DNA from 4 places in the Mesorhizobium sanjuanii genome. Region 4 is predicted to be linked to each of the others. Evidence: predicted binding sites of a transcription regulator. Region 4 holds the regulator's gene; each other region holds the start of a gene.
What was found. The regulator LexA, encoded in region 4, represses DNA repair genes until DNA is damaged. The targets are predictions, from matches to a motif close to TGTTCNNNNTGTGTTCNG.
Positions count from the first base shown of each region.

Region 1: uvrA (excinuclease ABC subunit UvrA) is a predicted target of LexA. The motif match lies at 4,732-4,749, and genes of this name have one in related genera.
Region 2: CN311_RS20550 (PA0069 family radical SAM protein) is a predicted target of LexA. The motif match lies at 2,213-2,230, and genes of this name have one in related genera.
Region 3: parE (DNA topoisomerase IV subunit B) is a predicted target of LexA. The motif match lies at 1,971-1,988, and genes of this name have one in related genera.

Region 1 covers NZ_NWQG01000059.1:12,323-20,144, forward strand. Annotated here, with positions in the region: gene CN311_RS11580 (DUF72 domain-containing protein) at 1-712, opposite strand, end outside; gene CN311_RS11585 (GNAT family N-acetyltransferase) at 735-1,205, opposite strand; gene CN311_RS11590 (hypothetical protein) at 1,202-1,645, opposite strand; gene uvrA (excinuclease ABC subunit UvrA) at 1,662-4,583, opposite strand; gene CN311_RS11600 (hypothetical protein) at 5,515-5,802, opposite strand; gene CN311_RS11605 (ATP-dependent Clp protease proteolytic subunit) at 5,879-6,484, opposite strand; gene CN311_RS11610 (SRPBCC family protein) at 6,505-7,017, opposite strand; gene CN311_RS11615 (ArsR/SmtB family transcription factor) at 7,014-7,328, opposite strand; gene CN311_RS11620 (single-stranded DNA-binding protein) at 7,567-7,822, shown strand, end outside.
Region 2 covers NZ_NWQG01000140.1:460-8,281, forward strand. Annotated here, with positions in the region: gene moaB (molybdenum cofactor biosynthesis protein B) at 1-421, shown strand, start outside; gene CN311_RS20540 (phytanoyl-CoA dioxygenase family protein) at 431-1,405, opposite strand; gene CN311_RS20545 (glycosyltransferase) at 1,651-2,154, opposite strand; gene CN311_RS20550 (PA0069 family radical SAM protein) at 2,305-3,459, shown strand; gene CN311_RS20555 (ribonuclease HII) at 3,614-4,309, shown strand; gene CN311_RS20560 (hypothetical protein) at 4,341-4,682, shown strand; gene CN311_RS20565 (F0F1 ATP synthase subunit B) at 4,970-5,461, opposite strand; gene CN311_RS20570 (F0F1 ATP synthase subunit B) at 5,472-6,071, opposite strand; gene CN311_RS20575 (F0F1 ATP synthase subunit C) at 6,149-6,373, opposite strand; gene CN311_RS20580 (F0F1 ATP synthase subunit A) at 6,456-7,214, opposite strand; gene CN311_RS20585 (AtpZ/AtpI family protein) at 7,286-7,684, opposite strand.
Region 3 covers NZ_NWQG01000038.1:467-8,288, forward strand. Annotated here, with positions in the region: partial or broken gene gcvP (aminomethyl-transferring glycine dehydrogenase) at 1-1,798, shown strand, start outside; gene parE (DNA topoisomerase IV subunit B) at 2,059-4,113, shown strand; partial or broken gene CN311_RS06915 (FUSC family protein) at 4,149-6,208, shown strand; gene CN311_RS06920 (DUF2336 domain-containing protein) at 6,205-7,326, opposite strand; gene CN311_RS06925 (MaoC family dehydratase) at 7,480-7,822, shown strand, end outside.
Region 4 covers NZ_NWQG01000089.1:26,194-34,015, forward strand. Annotated here, with positions in the region: gene CN311_RS15230 (adenylate/guanylate cyclase domain-containing protein) at 1-1,056, opposite strand, end outside; gene CN311_RS32575 (hypothetical protein) at 1,424-1,597, opposite strand; gene CN311_RS15235 (ComEC/Rec2 family competence protein) at 1,795-4,260, shown strand; gene lexA (transcriptional repressor LexA) at 4,254-5,006, opposite strand; gene CN311_RS15245 (molybdopterin molybdotransferase MoeA) at 5,113-6,318, opposite strand; gene moaC (cyclic pyranopterin monophosphate synthase MoaC) at 6,318-6,800, opposite strand; gene trpC (indole-3-glycerol phosphate synthase TrpC) at 6,802-7,614, opposite strand; partial or broken gene trpD (anthranilate phosphoribosyltransferase) at 7,620-7,822, opposite strand, start outside.

The DNA of each region.
Region 1 (7,822 bases), on a different contig from region 4:
CCGGCGCCTCGGTGGCGGGATCGGCACGCCGCAGGTCGGCGGGAACCATGCCTTCCGCCCAGGTCTTGGCACGCGCCGCCCACTCGTCCAGCCCTTTCGGTGTGTAGCAGTCGGGATTGTCGTCGCTGCCGGTCTGCAGCCGGGCATAGATGAAATCACCGGTGACGTCTGCAATATCAGGATATTTGGCGTGGTCGGCATAGACGATGGCGACCTTGTATTTGCGCGCCAAAGCGGGGAATTCCGGCGCGACAAAACTGTCGTTGCGCACTTCGACCGCGTGGCGCAGCGCCACGCCGTCCTGCTTTTCCGGCAGCAGTTTCAAGAAGGCCTCGAAATCGTCCGGATCGAATTTCTTCGTCGGCGCGAACTGCCACAGGATCGGCCCGAGCTTGTCGCCAAGTGCCGCGACGCCCGAGCCCAGGAAACGCATCATGGACTCGCCGGCCTCGCCGAGCACCCGGCGGTTGGTAACGAAGCGATTGCCCTTCAGCGAATAGACGAAACCGTCCGGCGCCTCGTTTGCCCATTTGACGAAGGTCGGCTCCTTGAAGCTGGAATAATAGGTGCCGTTGACCTCGATACTCGGCACCTGCCGGCTGGCGTAGTTGAGCTGCTTGGCCTTTGAGAGCTTGTCCGGATAGAAGGAGGTGTCCCAAGGCTCAAAGGTCCAGCCGCCCATGCCGGCGCGGATTGTTCCATGGCTGCTCATTGTCTTCTCCTCCGAAATGCGATCAGGCCGAGGCTATATCGTTGACGGGCTTTGCCATGTCGACCACCGTCCATCCAGTCCGGTATGGATTGGGCCGGCGGCCCGTTTCACGAAAGCCATAGGCCGTGTAGAGCGCGATATTCCGCTCCATCCTCGCATTCGTGTAGAGCCGCACCTCCGGCAGGCGCCACTGTCGCGTCTGCTCATCGGCGAAATTGAGAAGCTTGATGCCGAAGCCCTTGCCCTGAAAGCCCGGCGCGACCGCGACGCTGAAGATCATCGTGTGATCCGGGTGCCGTTCGAGAACCAGAAGTCCGGCCGTCTCATCGCCGCTTTCCAGCAGCCAGACCTCGCCGCGTTCGATGCGTGGCGCGTAGTCCTCTGTGACCGGTATTGGCGGCGCACCGAGCAACGCGGTGTAGGGCGCGTAGGCGGATTCGGTCAGCGAGACTATAGTGGCGAGATCCCCGGTGCGGGCCAATTGCATGGTCATTTCCTCGCCTCCGATAACGCGGAATCCGGGTGCCATTCTTCGAAGTCGATGCGTATATTTTTCGCTACAATGGCCCCGTCGACCCCATAGGAGGATTCCCATTCAACTCGATATCTATTGCCAGTCTTCGTGACCCGCAGGCAGCTAACGATGCCAATAAGTTCGAAGTAATCCAGCGAGATTTCCCTGACCTCTTCGAGAGTCAAACTCACGAGTACATGTCGATCAAGGATATAATTACCTTTCTCGTCAACCTTGTCGGTCATCCGGAAAGCGTGGAGACGCAGTCGTCCAAAGCGGTTTGAGAACAACTCGATATCGAGCAGCTCGGCGTCGTGAAAATTCGGAACGAATCCGAACCAATCGATAAGTGCTTTGGCACCTTCGATGTCCGCGAACACGTCGGTCTCTTCCACGACAGCGCCGGTCTCCATCAGCATCGATCGAACAAGACGTTCACTCCGCCGCTTCGCGCTTGCCTCCGGGGCGCCGCTCCAGCAATTCCCTCAGGAACTGGCCGGTGTAGCTGCGCTTTTCGCGCACGATGTCTTCCGGCGTGCCGGAGGCGACCAGCTCGCCGCCGCCATCGCCGCCTTCGGGGCCGAGGTCGAGCACCCAGTCGGCGGTTTTTATCACTTCGAGATTATGCTCGATGACGACGACCGTGTTGCCCTGATCGACCAGCTCATGCAGCACTTCCAGGAGTTTGGCGACATCGTGGAAATGCAGGCCGGTGGTCGGCTCGTCGAGGATATAGAGCGTCTTGCCGGTCGCCTTGCGCGACAATTCCTTGGCAAGCTTTATCCGCTGCGCCTCGCCGCCCGACAGCGTCGTCGCCTGCTGGCCGATATGGATATAACCCAATCCGACCTGCTTCAGCGTCTCCAGCTTGTCGCGCACGCCGGGCACGGCGGCGAAGAAGTCGACGCCTTCCTCGACCGTCATGTCGAGCACGTCGGCGATCGACTTGCCCTTGAACAGGACATCGAGCGTCTCTCTGTTATAGCGCTTGCCGTGGCAGACGTCGCAGGTGACATAGACGTCGGGCAGGAAGTGCATCTCGATCTTGATGACGCCGTCGCCCTGGCATGCCTCGCAGCGGCCGCCCTTGACGTTGAAGGAGAAACGGCCGGGCTGGTAGCCGCGCGCCTTGGCCTCCGGCAGGCCGGCGAACCAGTCGCGGATCGGCGTGAAGGCGCCGGTATAGGTGGCGGGGTTCGAGCGCGGGGTCCGTCCGATCGGCGACTGATCGATGTCGATGACCTTGTCGAGGAATTCGAGGCCCTCAATGCGGTCATGATCGGCCGGGTGCTCGCGCGAGCCCATGATGCGGCGCGAGGCCGCCTTGAACAGCGTCTCGATCAGGAAGGTCGACTTGCCGCCGCCGGACACGCCGGTGACGGCGGTAAACGTGCCAAGCGGGATTTCGGCGGTGACGTTCTTCAGATTGTTGCCGCGCGCGCCGACGATCTTCAGACGCCGGTTCTTCTTGGCCTCGCGCCGCACCCCAGGCGTCGCCACTTCGAGCGCGCCCGACAGATATTTGCCGGTGATCGAATTGGGATTGGCCATGACCTGTTGCGGCGTCCCCTGCGCGATGATCTCGCCGCCATGGATGCCGGCGGCCGGGCCGATGTCGACGACATAATCGGCATGCAGGATGGCGTCCTCGTCATGCTCGACGACGATCACCGTGTTGCCGATGTCGCGCAGGTGCTTCAGCGTATCGAGCAGTCGGGCATTGTCACGCTGATGCAGGCCGATCGACGGCTCGTCCAGCACATAGAGCACGCCGGTCAGCCCCGAGCCGATTTGCGAGGCCAGCCGGATGCGCTGGCTTTCGCCGCCCGACAGCGTGCCCGAATTGCGCGACAGCGTCAGATAGTCGAGCCCGACATCGTTGAGGAAGCGCAGCCGCTCGCGAATCTCCTTCAGGACGCGCACGGCGATTTCGTTTTGCTTGTCGTTGAGCTGGGCGGGCAATTCGGTGAACCACTGGTCGGCCTTGCGGATCGACTGTTCAGTAACCTCGCCGATATGCTTGCCCGCGATCTTTACCGCCAGCGCCTCCGGCTTCAGCCGGTAGCCGTGGCAGGCCGGGCAGGGCGTGGCCGACATGAAGCGCTCGATCTCCTCGCGCATCCAGGCGGATTCGGTCTCCTTCCAGCGTCGCTCGAGGTTGGGAATGACGCCTTCGAACGTCTTGGTCGTCTTGTAGGAACGCAGGCCGTCATCATACTGGAATGTGATTTCGCGCTCGCCTGTGCCACGCAGGATGGCCTGCTTAGCCTCTTCGCTGAGATCCCTAAACTTGTCGCCAAGCTTGAAGTCATAGGCCTTGCCCAGAGCTTCCAGCGTCTGCGCGTAGTAGGGCGAGGTCGACTTCGCCCACGGGCTGACGGCGCCGGCGCGCAGCGAGATATTGTCGTCGGGCACCACCAGGCTGGCGTCAATGGCGCGCTGGCTGCCGAGGCCGTCGCAGGTCGGGCAGGCGCCGAACGGATTGTTGAAGGAGAACAGCCTCGGCTCGATCTCGGGAATGGTGAAACCGGAGACCGGGCAGGCGAATTTTTCCGAGAACAGGATGCGCTCATGCGTCTCGTTCTTCGACTTGTTGACCGAATCCTCGCCGGTCTGGCTGGCGTCGAGCGGCCGGTCGGCGAATTCGGCGACCGCCAGCCCTTCGGCGAGCTTCAGCGCCGTTTCGATGGAATCGGCCAGCCGCGTGGCGAGGTCGCCGCGCACGACGATGCGGTCGACGACGACGTCGATGTCATGCTTGTACTTCTTGTCCAGCGCCGGCACATCGGCGATCTCGTAGAAGACGCCGTCGACCTTGACGCGCTGAAAGCCCTTCTTCTGCAGCTCCAGCAGTTCCTTGCGGTACTCGCCCTTGCGACCGCGCACGATGGGCGCGAGGATGAACAGGCGAGTGCCTTCCTCGACCGCCAGCACGCGGTCGACCATCTGCGAAACCGTCTGGCTCTCGATCGGCAGGCCGGTGGCCGGCGAATAGGGAATGCCGACGCGCGCGAACAGCAGCCGCATATAGTCGTAGATCTCGGTGACGGTGCCGACCGTCGAGCGCGGGTTCTTCGAGGTGGTCTTTTGCTCGATGGAGATGGCAGGCGACAGGCCGTCGATCTGGTCGACATCAGGCTTCTGCATCATTTCCAGGAATTGCCTGGCATAGGCCGACAGGCTCTCGACATAGCGCCGCTGGCCCTCAGCATAGATGGTGTCGAAGGCGAGCGACGACTTGCCGGAGCCGGACAGGCCGGTCATGACGATCAGGCTGTCACGCGGCAGGTCGAGATCGACATTCTTCAGATTGTGTTCGCGCGCCCCGCGAATGGAGAGATACTTATGGTCGGCCATCGCCGGTCGCCGCCTCAGGTCTGGAATCTGCTGGAATGGCGGGGGTTCCCGGCCATCCCCTATGTAGGTATTTTCGCCGCCACGTCGAGAGACGCCACAAATCTCGACAAAAGCGTTTAACCGTCTTTCGCGCGAGCGGGCAAGCGGAAAGAACAAAGGCCGAACACTCTCCTGACAAAAGCTGTGGGGAATTGACCCCGCGTAACCTGACCCTTACGTGATCTCTGGCGATCACATTTTTTGTAACCCGGCTATTGACGGTTGACGTCGCCGACCGAGGGGCGCAGTCTCAAACAGTCAACGAAGCCGGCCGTCTTTCGATGGCCTCGTCGCCCACAGGCGGCCTGCGAGACGCCGCAGGCTGTGCGATTTGCGCTTCGGACGACATTGTCGCAACGGACACAGGAGCGGAGCATGACGCCACCGGATAGTCCCTTGAGGCTCCAGATATCGCTGGAGCCACGGCAGGCATAAGTGCCAGGGTAGGCGTATGCGCCGCCCGACAAACCGTGACTTGCCGATCCCCAACAATCAGAGACCACTGGTCGGATCGTCGGCTGAACGCCGCGAAGCATCCGAAATCAAAAGCCGGTAAAACATTCCCGGCGAATTTGGATTTAAGATCCTTGAAAGCCCCGTCAGACTGCAGAAGCAGCGGCGGGGCTTACATTTGTGGGGATCGCCGTGAAGCATCTTCTCGACCGATCTTGTCGGCAACGACCAATTGTGGGCGTCGGCGCTGCCCCTCATTGCCCGCCGGGCATTTCTCCCCGCAAACGGGGAGAAAGTGGCAACTGCGGCGCTATTTCTGCAACGTTGGTGCTTGGCGAAAGCGTCGACCGGAGCGTCCCTCGCCCCGTTTACGGGAGAGGATGCCGGCAGGCAGGTGAAGGGCAGCGCCGACGCTCGCAGGAAACCGATATCGCCTGGCTCAGTGGTTTGGCGGCCTGATCCCGCCTGTCGCCATGTCGACGGTTATGCTGCCGGAAATCCTGACATCGGTATTGCCGATCTTGAACTGGCCGTTGCCACCGGCCGGCAACGCGTCGTCGGGTTCAGGCTGCGGGGCCGGCCTGGCGATGCGATAGTCGCTGGTCACGCCGGGCAGGGCGCCCTTTTGCGGCGAACTGTCATCGGCAAATGCGTTGCCGGCCAGCAAACAGGCACCGGCAAAGGCGGCGACAAGGCGCAATGGTCTGGATGAACGGCTGTCGGTCATGTCGCGGACTATAGTGTCACGCCGCGGGCGAGGCCAGACCGGTCGCGATCAAATTGCCGCGTGTCAGCCGGCAGCCTCATGCCGCCTTCTTGCGCGTATCGAAAACATGGTCGACGAGGCCCCATGCCTTGGCGTCCTCGGCGGTCATGAAGAAATCGCGGTCGAGTGTGCGCTCGACCTCTTCATAGGTGCGGCCGCAATGATGCGCATAGAGCTCGGTCATACGCTTCTTGGTGCGCAGGATGCCTTCGGCGTGACGCTGGATATCGGAGGCCTGACCCTGGAAGCCGCCCAATGGCTGGTGCAGCACAATGCTGGTGTTGGGCAGCGCGATGCGCCGCCCCGGCGTGCCCGCCATCAGCAGGAAAGAAGCCATCGAGGCGGCAAAGCCCATGCAGACGGTCGACACCGGGCAGGAGATATATCGCATCGTGTCGTAGATGGCGAAACCGCTGGTCACCACGCCGCCTGGTGAGTTGATGTAGAGCGAGATCTCCTTGTCGGGATTGTCCGATTCCAGCGACAGAAGCTGCGCGCAGACCAGCGCCGACATGCCGTCGTTGATCTCTCCGTTGATGAAGACGATGCGCTCGCGCAGCAACCGCGAAAAAATGTCGAAGGCGCGTTCGCCGCGGCTCGATTGCTCGATCACCATCGGCACCAGATTGGCAAGCCCGCTCATCTTTTTCTCCTGGTTGTCGTTCAAGCCGCGCGTAGCAACATGCGCGGCATGTTTGCGGCGCCAGGCGGATTAGGCGTGTTGGGCGCGCCTAGCGAAAGCCGGCAGCCGGCGCTGGCCATTGTGACTTGGGGTGAGGCAGCAACGGGTGTCGCGGCTCGTACGAAACCGTCATGGACAATGCGCAGACGCGTGCCGCCGGTGGTTGTGCGATCGAGCGTGAACGTGACGATGCTGTCCATTGGACTGTCGAGCGGCTCCGGGCGGGATGCATCCTGGGTCTTTGGCCGCTCGCGCCAGGAATAGCGCAGCCGCCGCCCAGGTTCGGCCTCGAGGACTTCGCAGTCGATCCGCGCGTCAGGCCCGGCAAAGGCAAAGTGGCTGCCGATTTCCGGTTCGATGTCGTTGGGCATCAGCCAGGCCGCGAGCAGCCTCGGCTCGGTCAGTGCTCGCCAGACTTTCTCCGGCGGGTCCGGAAGCTCGCACTCGAAGGCGAGGGAGTCTGTCGAAGTCTGCACCTGCTTTTCGTCCGTCATTGATCCATGTCCTTCAAAACCGTCTTCAGCCTCTCGATGCGCTCCGGCCAGAATGCACGGTAGCGTTCGATCCAGCCGAGCAGTGGCTCAAGCCCCTGCGGATCGGCGCGATAATAGGCATTGCGGCCGGACCGCCGCTCGGTGACCAGGCCGGCGCCGCGCAGCACCGCGAGATGCTGGGAGACGGCCGGCTGCGACACCGTCATGCCGCTACGCAATTCCGATACCGTCATCTCGCTGGCGGCGAGCCGCTCGTAGACGGCGCGGCGCGTCGGGTCGGCAAGGGCGCGAAAAATCTCTGCTTCGATCATGGCAAAAACATAAGTCGATACTTATTGGTTTGGCAAGCAGTCTTTTCCCGCCCATATGAAATGGCGTGGAGATGCCGCCGATTGCTGACATTCCTTGACAACGGCAGTTGAAAGAAATAGGAACGAAAAGAGAACAAAAACCTTGTGGGAAAAGGCAGCCACAGCAGGCGGGGATTGTCCGCAGCCTGTAAGGTGCGTGCGACAGAAATTTGGTTTCGGATGAGCGCGGAGAAGTGTGATGGCGGGTAGCGTCAACAAGGTCATTCTGGTCGGCAATCTCGGGGCGGACCCTGAAATCCGCCGCCTGAATTCCGGTGATCCGGTCGTCAACATCCGTATCGCCACGTCGGAAAGCTGGCGCGACAAGAATTCCGGCGAGCGCAAGGAAAAGACCGAGTGGCACAATGTCGTCATCTTCAATGACCAGCTCGCCAAGGTGGCCGAGCAGTATCTGAAGAAGGGCGCGAAGGTCTATGTCGAGGGCCAGCTGCAGA
Region 2 (7,822 bases), on a different contig from region 4:
TATCCTGACCGCACGCGACATCGTCACCGATGACCGGGAAAAGATCCGCGAGACGGTCCTGGCGTGGTCGAGGGACAAAAATATCGATGTCGTGATCACCACCGGCGGCACCGGCTTCACCGGCCGCGACGTGACGCCGGAGGCGCTGGAGCCGATCTTCGAAAAACGCATGGACGGGTTTTCCGAAGTGTTCCACCGCATCTCCTACGACAAGATCGGCACTTCGACGATCCAGAGCCGCGCCACCGGCGGCGTCGTCAACGCCACTTTCGTCTTCGTGCTGCCGGGTTCGCCCGGCGCCTGCAAGGACGCCTGGGACGGCATCCTGAAGCCGCAGCTCGACTACCGGCACATGCCCTGCAACTTCGTCGAGATCATGCCGCGGCTGGACGAGCATCTCAGGCGTGGGAAGACCGGATAGCCGGAGCGTTCAGCGAATGACCGGCTCGCCATGGAAGCGCCGGCGCGAAGGCGGCGAAACACCGAAGCCGACTTCCATCATCAGCCGCGGCGCGCGCGACGGCACGGTGCCCATGTGGAAACCGAAGGGATCCTCGACAAACCCAAGACCGGCCTCGCCGGTCAGCGTGACCGGGCTGTCGTCGCCGTAGACCTTCAGAACCTCCTCGGCCGGATGGCCGACGAGAAGCGTCATTTGATGCTTGACGATGCGGCGGTTGTGGCTGCCCCTGACATAGACATGCGGACCGGTGCCATCGTCGACCGGCACGAGGTAGAAGAAGAATTTCAGCATGCGCCAATCGTCGAGGTCGAAGTGGTATTTGCCGAGCGAGGCGAGGTTCTTCTCGGCGTCGGAGACCCCGCCGGTCGGAAAGCTCCACCAGACACGTGTCGTGATCAATTTCGCCTGGCTGCCGAGATAGTGGGCGGCGATGTCGAGAAGCAGCGGGTCGCGCTGCACGGCAAGTGCCGCGTCACAGTCGAGGATCCGTTCGAAAAAATGGCCGCTGAGCAAGGGACGGCCGAAGTGCTTCTCGGCCTCGGCATGCTTGGCCGGCTGGAATTCCAGCCTACGGTCGAAATTGCCGAAGCACGGCGTGCGCTGGGCAAAGCGGGCGATCTCCTCATGGATCGACGATGGCAGCACCAACCCGGAAAAGAGGCCGTCCGAGCGGAGCGCATCGACGACTGTTCCACGATCAACGCCGGTGAACATCGTTTCCTGGGCTTTTTGTGCGGGCCGAACCGGTTTTGCGCCACGCCAGTGCAGCCGGCGCGCCGGCATGGTGCGCGCCAGCACGAACATCGGCAGCCAGGCCGGGTTCTCGCGTAGGTCTGTCAGATAGGTCGGGATCCGCACTGCGATACGGCGCAACAGGCTGCCGTTTCGGGCTATTGCCTCGAGGCTCGCAGCGCCGGATTTGTCAGGGCTTGAAAAGGTCATCGGGGTCCTCGACTATGAGGGCAGCGTCGACGAAGCGTCGGTCGCTCACCACTCCGGCATTCCCCAAACCCTGATATCCCGCATCAGGAGGATGGTACCCCGAGGGAAGGTATTGTGCAACGCACAATAAAAGACAGCCCGGCAAAAATTCCCGTAACCAACCTCCCCCCTCACCCACCTACGGAAAGAGGCAACGTGGCGAGCAGCGTGAATGGAGAAGAGCGAGGAGCAGCACAAGAAGGAGTTCACTTGGCCGGCGCGACAGAGATCTCGGCGTGGAGCCGCTTTGTCGCGAGGCCGCGTGCAATGGCTTCGGCGCTGCGGGCGTTCTTGGACAAGGCAGTGGCCTGACGCTTGCTGATCACCAGCCCTTCCGCCAGCGCCCGGTTTCCCGAAAATATCCGTGACAGAAACGGCGTGCGGCTGGCGCGCGCCCGCGAGAACCGTGCCGGCATGGTTTGCCTGGCCGTATGGGCCGCGACATCGTCGATCCAGCCTTCCGCCAGCCGCGCGCCGGGCTCCAGCATGAGCAGCCATTCGCCCTTGGCCTGCCTGATGCCGGCGGCAACGCCGCCCGTCACATAATGGCAGCCGGCATGGTCGGCTACCCGATGCGTCTGGTCGGTCGAACCGGTGTCGCAGACGATGACATCGCGCACCACGCCCTCGACCGCGCCGCCAATCAGCGAAGCAAGCGTGCGGGCAAGGCCCTCTTCGTCATTCAGGGTTTCGATGAGAACGCTGAGCATGTTTAGCCGAATAGCCGAAAGCCGGACGAAGCGCCAGTTTTTGCATCGCACCATAAAAAGTTCTTGCTTTGTTCTCACCAATGAAATAGGAATAATTTCATGAACAGAGCGATTCGACAGCCTGCCGACAGTCCCTGGGAGAGGGCGAAAATGGAACAGATCGTGCGTGCAGACATTGCAGCCTTCGGGGCAGGAAGAGCCGAGATGGCCAATGCGATGATCGAACAGAGCGGCATGCGCGTGCGTCCGGACCGCAATCGCGGCCGTTCCGCCGGCATCAATCCGTCCGGCCGCTTCGAGCCGGTCAGCCGGCATGTCTTCGACGACGGCTGGAATTCGCTGGAGGAACTGCCTCCGTTCAAGACCGAGGTGCAGGTCGAGAAGCCGCGCACGATCATCACCCGCAACGAATCGCCCGATATTTCCTTCGACCGCTCGATCAACCCCTATCGCGGCTGCGAGCATGGCTGCGTCTACTGTTTCGCCAGGCCGACGCACGCCTTCATGGGCCTGTCACCGGGGCTGGATTTCGAATCGAAGCTGTTCGCCAAGCCGGATGCGGCGAGGATGCTCGACAAGGAACTGTCCAAGGATGGCTACCAACCGCGCACCATCGCCATCGGCACCAACACCGATCCCTACCAGCCGATCGAAAAGCAGTACCGGATCATGCGCGAGATCCTCGAAGTGCTGGAGGCGCGCGGCCATCCGGTCGGCATCGTCACCAAATCGGCGCTGGTGACGCGCGACATCGACATATTGTCGCGCATGGCCGAACGCGGACTGGCCAAGGTGGCGCTTTCGGTGACGACGCTCGACCGCATGCTGGCGCGCACCATGGAACCGCGCGCGTCGACGCCGACCAAGCGGCTTGAGGCGATCAGGCAGCTATCGGATGCAGGCATTCCCGCCTCTGTCATGGTCGCGCCGATCGTCCCTGGCCTGACCGATCCGGAGATGGAGCGCATCCTCGATTCGGCCTATGCGGCGGGTGCGCGCGAGGCCGGCTATGTCCTGCTGCGCCTGCCGCTGGAGGTGGCGCCGATCTTCAAGGACTGGCTGCTGCGCCACTATCCCGACCGCTATCGCCACGTCATGTCGCTAATCCGCTCGATGCGCGACGGCAAGGATTACGATTCGGAATGGGGCAAACGCATGAAAGGCTCCGGTCCCTACGCCTGGCAGATCGGCCGGCGCTTCGAGATATCAGCCAAGCGGCTTGGCCTCAATGCCGAACGGCGATCGCTCAGGACCGACCGGTTCGTCGCCGCGGCCAAGGCAACCGAGCAGTTGATTCTGCTTTGAAGAACATGATGTGCCGCCGGCACTGGCGGCGCGCGAAAAATTCCGTCCGGCCTGTCTTGTCCCCGGGCTTGCAGACGGTGCCTTCCGGGTCGATGCCCCACCTGACCCGGAGGGGCTTGCGGAGAATCGGAGCTGATGCGAACCTCGCCGCACCATGGCTCGCCAGCGTTCCGATTCTCCGCTTCTCTTTGAAATTGTCGAGAGACCCGACTTCTCCTTCGAGACGAAGGCGATGACTGAGGGCCTGTGGCCGGTGGCGGGGATGGACGAGGCCGGTCGAGGGCCGCTCGCCGGGCCGGTCGTGGCTGCGGCGGTGGTGCTCGATCCCGCCAACATTCCCGACGGTCTCGACGATTCCAAGCGCCTCAGCCATTTGCAGCGCGAGGCGCTGTTCGCGAGAATCCTCGGCTCCGCCTTCGGCGTATCGATGGCCTCGGTCAGCGCCGAAGGCATCGACGACAGCAATATCCTCAGGGCCAGCCTCGAGGCGATGCGCCGCGCTTTGGTCGGCCTGCCGGTGCAGCCGAAACTGGCTCTCGCCGACGGCCGCGACGTGCCGCCGGGGCTGCCCTGCGAGGGCAGAGCGCTAATCAAGGGCGACCAGCGCTCGCAGTCGATCGCCGCCGCCTCGATCGTCGCCAAGGTGATGCGCGACCGCATGATGTGCGGCTGCGGCAGCCATCACGCGCATTACGGCTTCGAGCTCCATATGGGCTACGCCACGGTCCGTCACCGCACGGCCATCGAGTTGCACGGGCCGGTGGCGCGGCTGCACCGCGTGTCCTTCGCCCCGTTCCGTTTGGGTGGCGTTGAGGCTGTCGAGGAAGAGAGCTTCGCCGGGCTGGAGTGAGCCGACGGCGGGGTAGTGGTCAGGCGAAAGCATGCGAGAGGAAGAACGGCGTTCTATCATCCACTCACTGGTTGAGTTGGATCGGCCGGTTGCCGAGCTTGAAATGCTTCTAGCGCCGCTTCCCTGGGACTATCCAAAACCGCTCGTCAGGCTGACCTATGATCACATTCGTAGCGTTCTGTTGCGTCTTCTGGCCGAGAACCTTGACGCGAAGGACGTAGAGGAATGGGCCGATCTTGTTGAGATGCGCGATGACATCGAGTTCGCGGACGAGCGAACGCAAGAAGTAATCCACATGCTGTCGACGCCGCAGATTCACTTTCCTATCGACGACCAGCTCGCGCAGCTTCTGCTTTCGCCATTTTCAAACTGACCCACCACCGACGGCGGGGTTGCCAATCTCCCCCCTCGTGGGGGAGATGTCCGGCAGGACAGAGGGGGGCGTCCGCCAAGCCTAGCAGCTCGTAGCACCCAGATTCCTTGCACAATTTGCAGCTGGCGCGGCGCATGAGGATGCAGCGCTGCGATTCTTCGCGCCCCCCTCTGCCCTGCCGGGCATCTCCCCCACGAGGGGGGAGATTGGCAGCTTCGGCGCCTCGCTCCAAACAAAAAGCCGCCAGGTTGCCCCGGGCGGCTTCATTTCAGCGGCCTGGAAGTCACTCAGTTCAGCTTTGCCTTCACGTCCTGCAGCGCAGCCTTGAACAGGTCGGCGCCGGCCTTTGCGTCCGTCTTGGCGGCAAGCAAGGTGCGGGCCGCCTCGACGGCGATGTCGACAGCGCTGGCGCGCACTTCGCCGATCGCCTCGCGTTCGGCCTGGCCGATCTTCTGCTCGGCAAGCGCTGTGCGCCTGGCGACATAGTCCTCGGTCTTCTTGTGCGCCTCGGCGGCAAGCATGTCGGCCTCGCGCTTGGCGGCGGCGACGATGTCGGCGGCCTCCTGCTCGGCTTCCTTGCGCTTCTTCTGGTATTGGCCAAGCAGTTGCTGGGCCTCCTCGCGCAGCCGGCGCGCATCCTCAAGCTCGGCGCTGATCTTGGCGGCGCGGGCATCGAGCGCCTTGGCGATCAGGCCCGGCACCTTGATGTAGATGGCAATGGCCAGGAAAATGACCAGCGCAACCGTGGCCCAAAGCGTTGCGAGAGATGTGGCGTCCATGATGCGCTCCTCACCGGGCCACGGATTTGACCGCGGCCGCGATCTCGGCCTTGCTGGCCTTGCCGCCGACCAGCGCCTCGACGATTGCCGAAGCGGTATCCTCGGCGATCGTGCCGACTTCCTTCATGGCATTGGCCTTGATGGAAGAAATGCGGGCTTCCGCTTCGCCAAGCTTCTGGTCGAGCGCCGCCTCGATCTTCTTGCGGGCGGTCTCGGCTTCCGCCTTGGCGGCGTCGTTGGCCTGCTGGCCGATCGCGTTGGCCCTGGTCTTGGCTTCCGCCAGTTCCTGCTCATAGGCGGCAACTGCGGCGTCCGCTTCGCCTTTCAGCCTGGCGGCATGGTCCAGATCCTGAGTGATCCGGTCATTGCGCACGTCGATGATGCCACCGACGCGCGGCATCACCACCCGCTTCAAGAACAGGTAGAACAGCCCGAAAGTGATCGCCAGCCACAGAAGCTGCGACGGGAACGTCGCCGGATCGAATGGCGGGAACACGCCGTGCGCCTCGGCGGGCACACCGGTGCTGGAATGCGTATCGCCTTCCGTCCCGGTTGGACCACCTTCGACGGCGGGCGCGGCCTCTTCTGCAAAGGCAGATGTCACGAACATCGACTATCCCCTGATATCGAGCCCGCCGCAGGTTTACGGCCGGCCCGTCCAATTCCCAATGTCAGCCGAACAGGGGCTCAGCCGAACAGGGCCAGAAGCGCGATGAGAAGAGAGAAGATGCCCAGCGCTTCGGTCACAGCGAAACCGAAGATCAGGCGGCCGAACTGGCCATCCGCGGCCGACGGGTTGCGCAGCGCGCCCGACAGATAGCTGCCGAAGATGTTGCCGAGGCCAATGCCCGCGCCACCCATGCCGAGGCACGCGATGCCGGCGCCAATGTACTTTGCTGCTTCTGCTTCCATGTGTTCAACTCCTTTGGATCTAAAATTCCGTTGCAATTCCATCCGGCGGCAATGTCGAAACGCTTGGGCCGGAAACTCTTGATCAGTGCCCGGGATGCAGGGCGTCGTTCAGATACATGCAGGTCAGCACGGCAAAGACGTAGGCCTGCAGAAAGGCGACCAGCAATTCCAGCGCCGTCAGCGCCACCGCCATCGCCAGGGGCAGGACCGAGCCGGCGACGCCGACCGCTCCCAGCGCGCTCAGGCTGACGACAAAGCCGGAGAACACCTTCAGCGTGATGTGGCCGGCCAGCATGTTGGCGAACAGACGAACCGAGAGGCTGACCGGGCGCGACACGAAGGAAATCACCTCGATCAGCACGACCAGCGGCAAAAGGTAGACAGGAACGCCATGCGGCACGAACAGCTTCAGGAAACCCAGGCCGTGTTTCATGAAGCCGTAGACCACGACGGTTCCTATCACCAGCGCGGCGAGACCGAAGGTGACGATGATGTGGCTGGTGACTGTGAAGAAATACGGGAAAAGGCCAAGCAGGTTGGCGACGAGCACGAACATGAACAGCGAAAACACGAAGGGGAAGAACTTCATCCCTTGCGTCCCGGCCGCGTCCCTCAGCATGTTGCCGACGAATTCATAGGCCATTTCGGAGACCGACTGAAGACGGGTGGGAATGAGGCTGCGGCTCGACGTCGTGAGGTAGAGGAACGCCGATGCAACGGCAACGGTGGCGACCATGAACAGCGCCGAATTGGTGAAGGACAGATCGTAGCCGCCGATGTTGATCGGAATCAGCTTGACGATATGGAACTGGTGGATCGGATCGACCTTGTCAGCAGCCACTTAATAATCCCCATCAAAGCCGCGCGCGACTTTATTGTCCTGTTCATCGCGCCGACCAGCGGCGCCTTGGTTCATTCTTTCGGATCGCGCGGTTTTTCGCCCTGTCCGAATTGCGCCACAAGCCCCGCGGAGCGCATGACATTGAGCACACCGGCGCCAAAGCCCAGCAGCAGGAACACGATCAGACCCCACGGCGATGTCCCCGCCAGACGGTCGATGATCCAGCCGATGCCGGCACCCACCACTACCCCGGCGATGAACTCGCTGGACAGTTTGAGTGCCTGGCCGTACCCGGCCGCACTGCCCGCTTTCGCGTCGTCTTTCCCCTCGAGCCGGTCCGGCCGCCTTGTCGCTAGCGATGCTTCAAGGTCGCGCCGGCGGCGCTCAAGATCGTCATCGCGGATGTCGGCTTCATGCTGCTTGCCGCGGCCGGTTTCTCCGGTTCCGTGTGGCCCATTCTTGTCGGCCATCGAACCCCCCTGCCCGGCCAGACCGTCGCCGTCCGTCCGCTTCTAAAGTCGCCGGCAACATAGTTAGAGGGTCTGCCTCCGTCAAGCCACGGGCAGAACTTCAGCCTCAAGTATTTTTCGTATTTGAATCAACGGCTT
Region 3 (7,822 bases), on a different contig from region 4:
CTGGCACGGCCCCGCCGGCCTGCAGGCGATTGCGGGCCGCATCCACGCATTGGCCAGCCGCCTGGCGGCCAGCCTCAAGGCCTCGGGCGTTTCGGTGCTTGGCGCGAACCGCTTCGACACGGTAACGGTGGAAGCAAAAGGCAAGGCCAAGGCGATCGCCGCCGCCGCTGAGAAGACCGGCCGGCTGCTGCGCGTCATCGACGCCGACCATATCGGCATCAGCTTCGACGAGACCTCGACCGAGGCCGATCTGGACGCGATTGCGGCCCTGTTCGGCGCCAAAGTCGACGCAGCCGGCGCCAGCACCCTGCCTGGCACACCGCGCGGCAAGGAGTTTCTCAGCCAGCCGGTCTTCCACGAAAACCACTCGGAAACCGAGATGATGCGCTTCCTGCGCCGTCTGGCCGACAAGGACCTGGCGCTTGACCGCGCCATGATCCCGCTCGGATCCTGCACCATGAAGCTCAATGCCGCCGCCGAGATGATGCCGGTAAGCTGGCCAAGCGTCGCCAATCTGCACCCGTTCGCGCCGGCCAGCCATTCTGCGGGCTACCGCGCCATGGTCGGCGAACTGGAAGGCTGGCTGTCGGAGATCACCGGCTTCGACGCGGTCAGCCTGCAGCCCAATGCCGGCAGCCAGGGTGAGTATGCCGGATTGCTCGCCATCCGCGCCTATCACCGCTCGCGCGGCGAAGGCCATCGCACGATCTGCCTGATCCCGTCTTCCGCGCACGGCACCAATCCGGCGAGCGCGGCGATGGCCGGCATGAGCGTTGTCGTCGTGCGCTGCCTGGAGGACGGCAATATCGACATGGACGATATGAGGGCCAAGGCCAATGAGCATTCCAGGAATCTCGCGGCGCTGATGTTCACCTATCCCTCGACGCATGGCGTCTTCGAGGAAGGCGCGCGCCATCTCTGCGCCCTCATCCATGAGCATGGTGGACAGGTCTATTTCGACGGCGCCAACCTCAACGCCATGGTCGGCCTTGCTCGTCCCGGCGACATCGGCGCCGACGTCTGCCACATGAACCTGCACAAGACCTTCTGCATTCCGCATGGCGGCGGCGGTCCCGGCATCGGCCCGATCGGGGTCAAGGCGCATCTGAAGCCCTATCTGCCCGGCCACGTCAGCGAAGGCTCGGCCCATGCCGTGTCGGCGGCGCCCTTCGGCAGCGCTTCCATCCTGCCGATCACCTGGATGTACATTCGCATGATGGGCGCCTTAGGCCTGAAGCAGGCTACCGAGACCGCCATCATCTCGGCCAACTATGTGGCGACACGGCTCGCGCCGTATTTCCCGCTCCTCTACAAGGGCAGGCATGATCGCATCGCTCATGAATGCATCCTCGACACCCGCGTGCTCAAGGAGAACTCCGGCATCAGCGTCGACGATATCGCCAAGCGCCTGATCGACTATGGCTTCCATGCGCCGACCATGTCGTTTCCGGTCGCCGGCACGCTGATGGTCGAGCCGACCGAATCCGAGCCCAAGCAGGAACTTGATCGCTTCTGCGAGGCGATGATTGCGATATCAGGCGAGGCAGCCAAGGTGGCAAAGGGCGAATGGCCGCTGGCCGACAATCCGCTGGTCAACGCGCCCCACACCGCCGCCGAGGCGCTGGCTGGCGAGTGGACCCATCCCTATTCGCGGATCGAGGCGGCCTATCCAGCCGGCAACGCCGATACATCGGCAAAATACTGGCCGCCGGTGTCGCGCATCGACAATGTCGCCGGCGATCGCAATCTCGTCTGCTCCTGCCCGCCACTGTCGGAATATCTGGGCGCGGCGGAGTAATTCGGCGGAACAGTCAGGCAGAACGCAGGGGCCGGCCCAACCTGGTCGGCCCTGCTGGCCTTGTTCTGGGCAATGACGCGATTTCACCATCAGTCTCGATGACACGCATGCTGCCACCGACGCATTTCCGCCGCTTGGTTGTCGAATGGTTTTGCGGTAAGAGGGGCCATCCTCGAACGTAACAGGAACCTCCGTCGCCTGCCCGCGAAAAGCGTGGCAGTATCGGCAGGTGATTCGTAGCATCGCAATCCAGGACCAGCATGGACGACAACAACGATCTTTTCGGCAATATGGACAAGCAACCGCAGCCGGTTCGCACACCGGCGCGCCCGGCGGACCCGCTGGTGCAGGCCACCAAGCGTGCTGCCGCGACCAAGGATGGCAGCGAGAGCTATAGTGCCGCCGACATCGAGGTTCTGGAAGGGCTGGAGCCGGTACGGCGCCGCCCCGGCATGTATATTGGCGGCACTGACGACAAGGCGATGCACCATCTGTTTGCCGAAGTCATCGACAATTCGATGGACGAGGCGGTCGCCGGACACGCGACCTTCATCGATGTCGAACTCTCCGCCGACGGCTATCTCACAGTTACCGACAATGGCCGCGGCATCCCGGTCGATCCACATCCGAAATTCAAGAAACCAGCGCTCGAAGTCATCATGACGACGTTGCATTCGGGCGGCAAGTTCGACTCGAAGGTCTATGAGACCTCGGGCGGCCTGCACGGCGTCGGCGTTTCCGTGGTCAACGCGCTGTCGGATCATCTCGAGGTCGAAGTCGCGCGGGGACGCCAGCTTTATCGGCAAAAATTCTCGCGCGGCCTCCCGGTTACCGGCCTGGAGCATCTCGGCGAGGTGCACAACCGCCGCGGCACAAAAATCCGCTTCCATCCCGACGAGCAGATATTCGGCAAGGGCGCTGCGTTTGAGCCGGCGCGGCTCTATCGCATGACGCGCTCGAAGGCCTATCTGTTCGGCGGCGTCGAGATCCGCTGGACCTGCGATCCCTCGCTGATCAAGGAAAAGGATCCGACGCCGGCCAAGGCCGAGTTTCATTTTCCGGGCGGCCTCAAGGACTATCTGAAAGCCTCGCTCGGCGATGAATTCCAGGTCACCCGCGAAGTCTTCGCCGGCAAGAGCGAAAAGCAAGGCGGCCACGGCTCGCTCGAATGGGCGGTCACCTGGTTCGGCGGCGACGGCTTCCTCAACTCCTACTGCAACACCATCCCGACCGGCGAAGGCGGCACGCATGAGGCCGGCTTCCGCAACGTGCTGACGCGGGGCTTGCGTTCCTACGCCGATCTCGTCGGCAACAAGCGTGCCTCGATCGTTACGTCGGAGGACGTCATGATTTCGGCGGCGGGCATGCTGTCGGTGTTCATCCGCGAGCCGGAATTCGTCGGCCAGACCAAGGACAGGCTGGCGACGATCGAAGCAATTCGAATTGTCGAGACCGCCATTCGCGACCCCTTTGACCATTGGCTGGCCGACAATCCGCAAGAAGCCTCGAAACTGCTCGAATGGGTGATCGCGCGCGCCGACGAGCGGGTACGCCGACGCCAGGAAAAGGAAGTGTCGCGCAAGAGCGCGGTGCGCAAATTGCGGTTGCCCGGCAAGCTCGCCGACTGCACCCAGAATGCCGCTGCCGGCGCCGAGCTCTTCATCGTCGAAGGCGATTCGGCCGGCGGCTCGGCGAAACAGGCGCGTGATCGCGCCAGCCAGGCCGTGTTGCCGCTGCGCGGCAAGATCCTCAACGTCGCCAGCGCCGGCAATGACAAGCTCGCCGCCAACCAGCAGATATCAGACCTGATCCAGGCATTGGGCTGTGGCACGCGTTCAAAGTACCGCGACGAGGATCTGCGTTACGACCGGGTCATCATCATGACCGACGCCGATGTCGACGGCGCCCACATCGCCTCTCTGCTGATCACCTTCTTCTATCAGGAGATGCCCGATCTGGTTCACGGCGGCCATCTCTATCTGGCGGTGCCGCCGCTCTACTCGATCCGGCAAGGCGGCAAGGTCGCTTACGCCCGCGACGATGCACACAAGGACGAGCTGCTGCGCACCGAATTCACCGGGCGCGGCAAGGTCGAAATCGGCCGCTTCAAGGGGCTGGGCGAAATGATGGCTGCCCAGCTCAAGGAAACGACCATGGACCAGAGGAAGCGTACGCTGCTCAGGGTCGATGTGATCGACGCCGAGGCGGCAACCAAGGACGCGGTCGACGCGCTGATGGGCACCAAGCCCGAAGCCCGCTTCCGCTTCATTCAGGAACGCGCGGAGTTCGCCGAGACGGAAGTGCTGGATATCTGAATTAGCCCACTCCCATAGAATGCGGAGATGAGCATGTGATCTGGAACCGTCTGCGCAGAGATCTTGCCGCAAAGTTTGCCAGCCTCACGCGACCAACACGCTCGGACTGGATTTTTGCCCTGCGCACGGTTTCGGCCGGGCTGATCGCGCTTCTTTCAGCCTACGTGCTCAAGCTCGACCACCCGCAATGGGCGATGATGACGGTGTTCATCGTCGCCCAGCCGGTCGCCGGCATGGTGTTGGCAAAGGGCTTTTACCGGCTGCTCGGCACGCTGGCTGGCGGCTTGGCGGCGATCGGCATCACCTCCCTTTTTGGCGCCAATCCCTGGCTGCTGGTCACTATCCTGGCGATCTGGATCGGGCTCTGCACGCTGGTTTCGTCGCTGCTGCGCAACCCGGAAGCCTATGGCGCGGCACTCGCCGGCTATACGGCGATGATCATCGGCCTGCCCGCGTTCGGGCAGCCGCACCTGGTCCTCGATCTCGCCATGGCACGCTGCGCCGAGATCGTGCTCGGCATCGTCTGCGCCGGCCTGACCAGCCGACTGATCCTGCCGAAACTGGCGGCCGACGCTATCATCTCCAGGCTGAAGCGCAGCATTCTCGACCTTGCCACTTATGCCGGAGGCGCCTTTTCCGGCGGCGATGCGGCAACGCTAGTGGCGCTCCAGCGCAAACTGATCGCTGATGCCCAGACGCTCGCCGAGATGCGCACCTATGCGAGGCTCGAAGCGCCAAGCTTCGCCACCCGTGCTCACCCGGTCAGGCGCACGATCGGGCAGTTGCTCTGGGCGCTGTCGGCGGCGCGCGCGCTGCACTCCCATGCCGCACCGAAGAACGCCGCACTGGTTCCCGTGCGTAGCAAACTGCAGGCGCTTGTCGGCGAACTTGCAACCAGGCCGGGCGCGCTGGACGACACATCTCCCTGGGTGGCGCGGCTGGACTCGATCGCCAGCGAGGCACGGCAGGCGCCGGCAACCGAGCCTGGAGGCGACAAGCTCGGCACAGTAACCCGCCTCACCATTGCCGCCGATTTTGCCGAGGCGCTGAAGCAGGTGCTGCGTGGCCTGGATGCGTTGCGCTCGCCCGTTTCTGGACCTTCCCGCGAGCGGCGGCAGCCGGCGCTGGTCGTGCATCGCGACTATCATGCAGCCTGGCGCAATGCCGTGCGCGCCACCCTTGCCACGCTGCTGGTGGCGACCTTCTGGCTCACGACGAAATGGTCGGAGGCGGCAGGCACGGTCATTCTCGTCGCCGTCGTCTCCAGCCTGTTTGCCGCCCGCCCGGATCCCGTCCAGTCGGCCTGGGGCTTCTTCACCGGGACATTGCTGGCCCTGCCTTTCGCGTTTCTCGTCGGCCAGATAGCACTACCTGCCTTGCCCGGCTTCGGCTGGTTCGCGCTCTTCGTCGTGCCGATCCTTGTGCGGCCGCACTTGGCATGGCCAATCCGCGCTATGTCGGTGTCGCCACCGCCTTTGCCATCAATTTTCTCGCCTTCCTCAGCCCACATCAGGCGATGACCTACGACCCCCTGCCATTCCTCGCCGGCTCGGCGTCGATCCTGGTCGGCATACTGCTCGCTATCGGTGTTTTCATCGTCGTGCTGCCGGCCGATCCCTGGATTGCCGCCAACCGCATCCTGCAGGCCATGCGGGAAGATCTGGCAAGGCTTTGCCTGCACGAGCGTGTGCCACCGCGATCCGCTTTCGAAAGCCTTGCCTACGACCGGATCAACCAGCTGATGCCGCTATTGCAGCGCGTCGGCAAGAAAGGCGACGCCGCCCTGGGCAGTAGCATCGCCACTGTCACCGTCGGGCTGGAGATTCTGCGGCTGCGCGCGGCGCAGCAGAATTCCAAGATCCCATCGGAAACGGCGCTCTCGATCACCAATTTCCTGCGCGGGCTGGCGCGCGAGCTGCTGTTTCATGGGCCAGGTGAGCGGCAGGTGGCAACGATCGCCGTCGCCAGGCAATATGCGACGGGTATCGCCGAGCGCAGCGACGCGGCCGAGATGCTGCAAGTTGCGGCTTCGCTGCGCATCATCGCCGCGGCGCTGGAGGACTTTCCGGATTTTTTCGCGAAGGATAAGATCTAAGCTGCCGCGATTGCGAGCGCATGACCTCGCGCATTTTCGCGCAGCGCTTCGAGATGGATCGACCTCACCAACCCGGCGAGATCGCCTTGCGCCGACTGCCCGCCCAGTTCCTTCAACATCAGCCAGCTTACTTCCTGAACGCCGGCGATGCGCTTGCCATTGGCAACCTCGCGCCAGATCTTCAGCGCGCGCAGGATGATCGCGTGGATGGCAGCGGCAAGCCCTGCGCTGCGGAACAGCGCCTGCAAAGCCACATCATGCCCACCGGCCAGCAGCGCCCTCACCCGTTGTTCCGACTGCTGGCTGAGCGCAACCAGCGCCGAGCCGAAGAAATCGACCTTGCCATGCGCGATGGTGCGAATGAGGAAGCTTGCCGTCAGGTCGCCACGCAGGCGCAGGTGCTCGATCAGGGCTGCGTGCTCTTCCTGGCGCGTGCCTTCGATCAGCGTCACTGAAGCCCTGACGCAGGCGTCGCGCATGAGGCGTTCAGCTCTTGCCGGGCCCATCAGCGCCAGCACCAGCGGCGACCCCTTGAGGGTTTCACCAACTTTTATCAGCAGCATATGCCGGCAGTCGGCCGGTAGCCGTGCGTCCGATATCAGCGCTTCGCGTATCTGAGGCAAATGGCCATGCCGCTCGGCCATGCGGCGAAAGCTTAGCGAAGCGATGTCGGCGCCACTGTTGGCGAGCAGCATCGCGCAGGCTTCCGGCTCGCCGATCTCGGCAATCGCCGCCGCCACCGCCATCGAGACGACAGGCCGGTCGGCGATCAATTTCTGCGTCGCCTTCTGGCCGCTCGCGACCCGGTCGATCAAATCGGCATCGGTGAGCAGCGGCGAACGCGCCAGCACCAGGCTGGCCACTTCCGGTTGGTCGGACGCCAGCGCGCTGATGATCTGCAGCGGCGCGTGATGGCTCATCGACAACGCCTCGGCAAGCGCCAGTCGCACCTTCGACGAGGCGTCGTCGAGCAGCAGCGTCAGTGCGGCCTCGGCAGCGCAGCGATCCTCGAAAGGCAGATCGGAATTGATGTAGGCGCGGGCCAGCGCGCTGGCCGCCGCGGCGCGTTCCGAGACCCGCGCGGTGTCAATCCATTTCAGGAAATGCGAAACAACCATGCCGTCCGCTGCGCCCCCAGCCCGAGTCCGTTCCCGCTCTTGGGTAGACCGTAGGCAGAAATGGTTTACGAACGGTTCACCATGTTTGTTAACTGGCTTGCGAGCTTAGTTTGCAGCGCCTATCAACCCCTGGGCAGTGGAGGAGATAGACACATGGCCGGCCTTTATCTGGAAGAATTCGTTGTCGGCCGTGTCTTCCAGCACACGCTGCGCAAGACCGTCACCGAAAGCGACAACATGCTGTTTTCGGTGATGACGCTGAATCCACAGCCGCTGCATATCGATTTCGACTTCGCCGCCAAAAGCGAATGGGGCAAGCCGCTAGTCAATTCGCTGTTCACTTTGGGCTTGATGATCGGCATTTCGGTGAACGACATCACTGTCGGCACCACCATTGCCAATCTCGGCATGAAGGAGACGGTGTTTCCACATCCGGTCTTCCATGGCGACACCATCCGCGTCGAGACCACGGTAATCTCGGCGCGGGAATCGAAAT
Region 4 (7,822 bases):
GGCGAAGCCGTCGCGCGTCATACTGTAGAAGCGCGGCAGCGCACGAAGGTAGAGGTCGTAGGCACCGATGTAGTCGGTCGGCTTCATGCGCGCTTGCTTGATCTCCTCGAGCCTGATGCTCGGCTCGACCGCACCGACGACGCTCTCGGTCACCTTGTCCTGCAGGTCGAAGATGTCGCTCACGTCGCCCTCGAAGCGGTCGGTCCAGACATGGTGCCCACTGATCGCGTCCACCAGCTGCCCACTGATACGCACCCGAGATCCTGCTCTGCGGATGCTACCTTCGAGCACGTAGCGGACGCCCAACTCGCGCCCGACCTGGCGCAGGTCCACCGCTCGGCCCTTGTAGGTGAAGGACGAGTTGCGGGCGATCACGAAGAAGGAGTTCACCCGACTCAATCCCGTGATGATGTCCTCCACCAGTCCGTCGGCGAAGTATTCCTGGTCGGGGTCGCCGCTCATGTTGGTGAAAGGCAGAACCGCGATCGAGGGTTTCGCGGGCAGGGGAGGCGGTGCAGCCACCGAGACGCTGGCGTCGGTCTCGACGCGATAGGCGCGCACAGGCCGCTCGATGTTCTTGAGGCGCAGGTCGCCAAGCGGCGTGAAGCCGCCGTCGAGCTTGCCCTGAAGGTGGTCGTAGGCGGTGCCCGAGACAACCACAGCGCCGGGATCGGCGATGCTTTCGAGGCGGACGGCGATGTTGACACCGTCGCCGTAGAGGTCGCCGTCCTCCTCGCAGACCACGTCGCCGAGATTGATGCCGATGCGGAAGCGAATCCGCTCCTCCTCGGGCGTCTCCGCCTCGTGTTCTGCCAAAGCCTGCTGGATCGACATCGCCGAGGTCACCGCGTTGACGACGCTCGCGAACTCGCACAGCATGCCGTCGCCGGTGAGCTTGACGATCCGGCCCTGATGCTCGGAGACCAGTGGTTCGAGGAGGTCCTTGCGGTATGTCTTGAGCCGCTCGAGCGTGCCGCGCTCGTCGCGCTCCATCAGCCGCGAATAGCCGACCACGTCGCAAGCCAGGATCGCTGCGAGGCGGCGCTGCGCAGTCATTGCACCGCCCGGCCAGGCGGGTGCACGCGGGCTGCCTTGCACCCATGCCCCGCCAACTTCCAAACGCCCAACCTGCATGGCATCCATCTCTCCCAGCTGCCGCCCGTCGCCGATTCAGAACGGAGAACGCAGCTTGACCTTGCCTTCTCGAGATTTCGCTATCCCGCTTGCGAGGCGTGGAGCGATCCAGTCGTCGCGCTAACAGCCAACCGGCGACACGCCCACGCAGCCTCTGGGGACGCTGACACACACCACTCCCAGAAGGCCGGAGATATTTCCTGCCCTTGGTAACCGGGTGACGCCACCGTGGCGGTGCTTTTGTCACCGCGATGTAACAGCGGGATGCCCCACCAGCGCGCATCGGGCATCACACCAGACGTTCGCGCTTAGAGGTGATGAGGTCGGAAAGCGGCGCTACTTGCTCGTTCCCATCGACGAGACGAAGCGGACCCCAAAAAAAGACGTCGATGCTCGGGTGAACAAGGGATGCAGTGTCTTTTTTTTCAGTTTCGCTTTGTCCGCGCCGGATCTTATCCGGCACGGCTCTGGTGTCGTTAGATTGAAGCCGGCCGAGGATCGCAAATCGACGCCGAAATTACGGCGGGTTACCTTGTCGCCGAAAGCCATCGCTGAAGGAAGGGACCCAGGGCAGGCGCAGGTGCGGATGTGATTGCGCGGACTTTCGCGCGTTGCGCGTTCATGTAGCATAGGAGGTCAAGGGCGCAAGGGGCAGACCCGATGGCTGGACGAGGCCGGGGCACGAACGAGAGCGAGGACGCAGTCAGCGGCGTCAGCGAACGGTTGTTGTTTGCCGCATCGGTTCCCGTTCTGCCGGCGCCGGCTTCGCCACCGCGCGTCGATATCCCACCCTTGCCGTCACATGGCCCGTCGACGGCACCAGTCCCGACTGTCAGCACCGCGGCCCGCCTTGGCAGGCAGTTTCGCCGCCTTTCGCCATCCAGCATTCGCAACGCCGTGGTCTCGGCGGCCAGCCTGGAAATCGACCGGGGCATCGCCTTCCTGCTGGTGCCGGTTTTCCTCGCAATCGGGGTGATCTTCTATTTCTCGCTTGCCGTGGAACCGGGCTTTGGGCAACCCATCGCCGTCGTGGTCCTGATGGCTTTGTGCGCGGCCGTCTCGCGGTCATGGCGCAAGACGCATCTGTGCTTCGTGGCGGCGCTGTTGTGCGCGCTCGGCGTGCTCGCCGCCAAGGTCGAGACCTGGCGCGTCGCAACGCCGATGCTCGGTTCGGAAATCCCGACGCGGCTGACCGGCCGTGTCGTCAGCCTCGACCAGATGGCGAATGGCCGCGTCCGGCTGACCATCGACGTGATCTCGACTGCCCGGCCGACGCTGCGCTATGCCCCGCAACGGGTTCGCATTTCGGCGTCGAAAATACCGGCCGGCATGAGCGCCGGATCCTTGGTGACCGGCTATGCCAGGCTGCTGCCGCCAACCGGCCCGGTGCGGCCGGACAGCTATGATTTCTCCTTTGAAAGCTATTTCGCCGGCATCGGCGCCAGCGGTTTTTTCCTGGGCACGCCGAAACTTGTCCGCACGGATGGCAAGCCGCTTGATGTCGCCCCGCTTGCCGCACGCCTTTCGTCGGCGGTCGAGAACGCACGCGAGAGCATCGCGGACCATATTCGCGATCAAGTCGGCGGCGCCGAGGGCGAGATCGCGGCTGCCCTGATCGTCGGCGTGCGCGCCGGCATTCCCGAAGCGATCAACGAGGCGATGCGGCGCACCGGCATCTACCACATCATCTCCATCTCGGGGCTGCACATGGCGCTGGTCGCGGGTACGGTGATGGCGCTGCTGCGCGGCGCCTTTGCGCTGTTTCCCGATTTCTCATCGCGCCGGCCGATCAAGAAATATGCGGCCGCAGCCGCGCTCTTCTCGATCGCGGCCTACCTCGTCATTTCAGGCGTCGTCGTTGCGGCCGAGCGCAGTTTCATCATGCTGGCGGTGATGCTGACCGCGGTGCTGTTCGACCGGGCAGCACTCACCATGCGCAATCTGGCGATTTCGGCGATTGCCGTCATCCTGGTGTCGCCGCACGAGGTGGTCGGCCCGAGCTTCCAGATGTCGTTTGCCGCGACCGCCGCGCTCGTCGGCGCCTATGCCGGCTGGTCCGATTACCGTGCAGGCAGGATCACCACGCCACCGCCACGACGATCGCTGCCTGGCTTCGTCACGCGAAAATTCCTGGCTGCGATGGGTGGCCTCGCCATGACATCCATCATCGCCGGCGGCGCCACCGCGCTTTTCGCCATATGGCACTTCCAGCGCGTCTCGCCGCTCAGCCTGTTCGCCAACCTGGCCGTCATGCCGATCGTCTCGCTGGTGGTCATGCCTTTCGCGGTCCTCAGCGCGCTGGCGATGCCGTTCGGCGCCGACGGCCCGTTCCTCTATGTGATGGGCAAGGGGCTGACGGCGATGATTGCCCTGTCCGGCTGGATATCGCAGCGCTCGCCAATCGATGCGGTCGGGCTGATTTCGCGTCAGTCCGTCCTGCTGGTGACGATCGCCCTTGTCATAGCGACCATGGCGACAACCCGGCTACGGCTCGCGGCGCTCCCTTTCGCGCTCGCCGGACTGCTGACGATTTCCCACACACGCACGCCCGACGTCCTGATCTCGGAGGACGGGCATCTGGTGGCGCTGCCGATCGGGAACGGCGAACTTGCCCTCAACCGGGTGCGTTCGAACGTGTTCACCACCGACAACTGGAAGCATGCGCTGGTGTCCGAAACCATCGTCGAGCCGGAGACCTTCGAGAAGGGCGACGTGCAGTTTGACATAACCGATCCAGCCCAGCTGCCGCCCGGTGCGCCTTTCTACTGCACAGAAGGCCTGTGCATAGCCCGGCATCCGTCGGGTGCTATCGTCGCGCTCGCCGACGACCGCAAGACCGCCCGGCCAGCCTGCGCCTTTGCCGATCTGATCGTCATCGACGATGCCACCACCTACGATCCCTGCCGCAATCCGCTGATCCTTGTCGTCACCAAACGGCAGCTTGCCCGCGCCGGCAGTGCCGCCATCTTCTTCAACCCGCAATCGGCGACCATGCGTGCAGAAATCCGCTTCGCCGTCGAAGCGCCATATCGGCCCTGGCATACCCAGCGAAAGTTTTCGCGCGAGGCGAGGGGGCTGCCGCCATACCGCAAGCCCGAGAAACCCAGGCAGCCTGTGGTTCAGTAACGCCGGATCAAACCGACGAGCTTGCCTTGCACCTTGACCCGATCCGGTCCGAAAATGCGCGTCTCATAGGCAGGGTTGGCGGCTTCGAGCGCGATCGAAGCGCCCTTGCGGCGGAACCGCTTCAGCGTCGCTTCTTCCTCGTCGACCAGCGCCACGACGATCTCGCCAGGCTGGGCGGTGTCGGCATTGCGGATGATGACCGTGTCGCCGTCGAAAATGCCGGCCTCGATCATCGAATCGCCCTTGACCTCGAGCGCGTAGTGCGCGCCGCCTGTAATCATGTCCGGCGGTACCGAGATGGAGTGCGTCTGGTGCTGGATGGCGTCGATCGGCACGCCGGCGGCGATGCGGCCCATCACCGGAATGGACACCGCGGCAACGGCGTCGTCATTGTTGCCGGCAGAAGCCATTCGGGATAGCGCCGGCTTGATCTGCCGTCCGAGGTTGCCCTGCCCGGAATTGTTTTGGCCAAGGCTGCCCTGAATGACGCTTGGCGAGAATTTGCGCGCCGCATTGAGGCCAGGGGCAATCGAGTCGGGAAGACGCAGCACCTCCAGCGCTCGAGCGCGATTCGGCAGCCGGCGAATGAAGCCGCGTTCCTCAAGCGCAGTGATCAGCCGATGGATTCCGGATTTGGAGGCGAGATCGAGCGCTTCCTTCATCTCATCGAATGAGGGCGGAATGCCGCTTTCCTTCAGCCTTTCGTGGATGAACATAAGCAGTTCATGTTGTTTGCGTGTCAGCATCGCGGCCCCCAAACAGAATCGGAAAAAACAAACCCAGAACAAACACTATCTGTTCCAGTTGTGTTCCGCAACCGTTTAAAGTTTAATGAATGTGTTGACGTTTTGTTCAGCGTAGCATCAGCACGCTGCAGGCAGCGCCTGCGGCGGCGGCGGAAGCGAAGGGCTCACGCACGATCAGCGCATTGGCGTCGGCCAGCATTCTGAGCATCGAGGAATCCTGGATGCCGAACGGCGTGGCCGTGAGTGTGCCGGCTTCTTCGGTCACCACGGTGCGCACATAATCCTGCCTGAGATCGTTCGCCGGCATAGCAGCGCCGAGCCGCGCCTCGCGTATGTCCTGCCGGTACGAACGCCCGCCGAGCCGCGCCAGCAGCGGCTTCAGGAAGAGCTGCGTGCAGACGAGGCTCGCCACCGGGTTGCCGGGCAGGCCGATGCATCTGACATCACCCAGCCGCCCGAACATCAGCGGCTTGCCGGGGCGCATGGCGATCTTCCAGAAATCGAGCGTCATGCCTTCGCCGGTCAACACGTCATGGACGAGGTCGTGATCGCCGACCGAAGCCCCGCCGAGCGTGACGATGACGTCCGCGCCGGCCGCGACCGCCTTTTTCACCAAAGTGGCGATCGCTTCCTTGCGATCCGCGGCGATGCCGAGGTCGAGGGCCTTTGCGCCGACCGACCGGGCTGCGGCGGCAACGCCATAGGCATTGGACGAGATGATCTGGTCGGGCCCGAGCTCGCTTCCCGGCGGCAGCAATTCGTCGCCGGTGGCGATGATGGCGACCAGCGGCCGTTTCACCACGCTGACACGGGGGTGATTGGCCGACGCCGCCAGCGACAAAGCCGCCGGATCGAGCAGACGGCCTTTCTCCAGCAGGACGTCGCCCTTGGAGAAGTCGAGCCCCAGACGGCGGATATTGCGTCCTTCCACGGTCGGCTCGATCACCTCGATGTCGCCGCCGCCGAGATTCCTGGCATTCTCCTGGATGACGATGGTGTCGGCGCCAGAGGGAAGCGGCGCTCCGGTAAAAATACGCACGGCCTGCGCCGGACCGACAGTGCCTTCGAAGCCACGACCGGCCGGCGCCATGCCGATCACCGAAAGTCTGGCGGGTACGGATGCGACGTCGGCGGCCCGCACGGCATAGCCGTCCATGGCCGAGGCATTGAAGGGCGGCTGGGTGCGGAGTGCCACCACGGGCTCGGCCAAAACCCGGTCAGCAGCGTCCATCAGCGCAACGCTTTCGCCTGGCAGCACTGTTGCGCCGTCAAGGAGGCGTTCGAGCGCCTCCGTCACCGGGACCAGCGCCATTAAGAACCTGCCTTGTAGTCGCCGGACTTGCCGCCGGTCTTTTCCACCAGCCTGATGCCGGAGATCACCATGGCCCGGTCAACCGCCTTGGCCATGTCGTAGATCGTCAGGCAAGCGACCGAGGCCGCAGTCAGTGCCTCCATCTCGACACCGGTCTTGCCGGTGACGCGGGCCAGCGCCGTGACCTTCAGGCCTGGCAGCGAATGGTCCGGCTCGATGTCGACAGAAACTTTCGTCAGCAGCAGCGGATGGCAAAGTGGGACCAGCTCATGCGTCTTCTTGGCCGCCATGATGCCGGCGATGCGTGCGGTGCCGAGCACGTCGCCCTTCTTGGCGTTGCCCGCCAGGATCATTTCCAGTGTTTGCGGCCGCATCGAGACAAAGCCTTCGGCGACCGCCGTGCGCGTCGTCTCCACCTTGTCACCGACATCGACCATATTGGCTTCGCCTTGGGCGCCAAGATGGGTGAGGGCGGCTGTCATCTCAGATTGCCTCAGCCGGTGCCTTGCCGGTCAAAAGCAGGCGCGTCGCAGCGGCCACGTCCTGTTGCCGCATCAGGCTCTCGCCGACAAGGAAAGTGCCGATGCCGCTCTTTTCCAGCCTGCGGCAGTCGTCATGTGAAAAGATACCGCTCTCGCTGACCAGCAGGCGATCGGCCGGCACCATCGCGGCCAGCCGCTCCGAGGTCTCGATGCTGGTTTCGAACGTCCTGAGGTTGCGGTTGTTGATGCCGATCAGCCGCGACGACAGTTTCAGGGAGCGTTCCATCTCAGCTTCGTCATGCACTTCGACCAGCGCATCCATGCCGAGTTCAAAGGCCGTCGCTTCGAGTTCGCTCGCCACGCCGTCATCGACGCTGGCCATGATGACGAGGATGGCATCCGCGCCCCAGGCACGCGCCTCGTAAACCTGGTACGGATCGAACAGAAAATCCTTGCGGAGTGCCGGCAAATCAACGGCTGCGCGTGCCTTGGTGAGAAATCCGGGCGCGCCCTGGAAGGACGGCGCGTCGGTCAACACGGAAAGGCAGGCAGCACCACCTGCCGCATAGGCCTTGGCCAGCGCCGGCGGGTCGAAGTCGGCGCGGATCAGGCCCTTTGAAGGGCTCGCCTTCTTGATCTCGGCGATCAGCGCGAAAGCCCCGGATTTGCGCCTGGCCTCAAGCGCCGCGAGAAAGCCGCGCGGCGCATCGGCATCCTTCGCCCGCGCCTTGATCTCGGCCAGCGGCACACGCGCCTTCGCCGCGGCGATCTCGTCGCGCTTGTAGGCCTCGATCTTGCGCAGGATATCAGCCATTCCCACTATCCGTTCGAAATCGCGACCAGCCTGTCGAGCACCTTCAGCGCCCGGCCGCTGTCGATGGCTTGCGCGGCACTCGCCATGCCGTCGGCCAGCGTGGTTGCCTTGCCCGCCACCACCAGCCCGGCGCCGGCATTCATCAGCACCGTGTCGCGATAGGCGCCGGCAGCGCCGCCCAGCATGTCGCGCATGGCCTTGGCGTTGT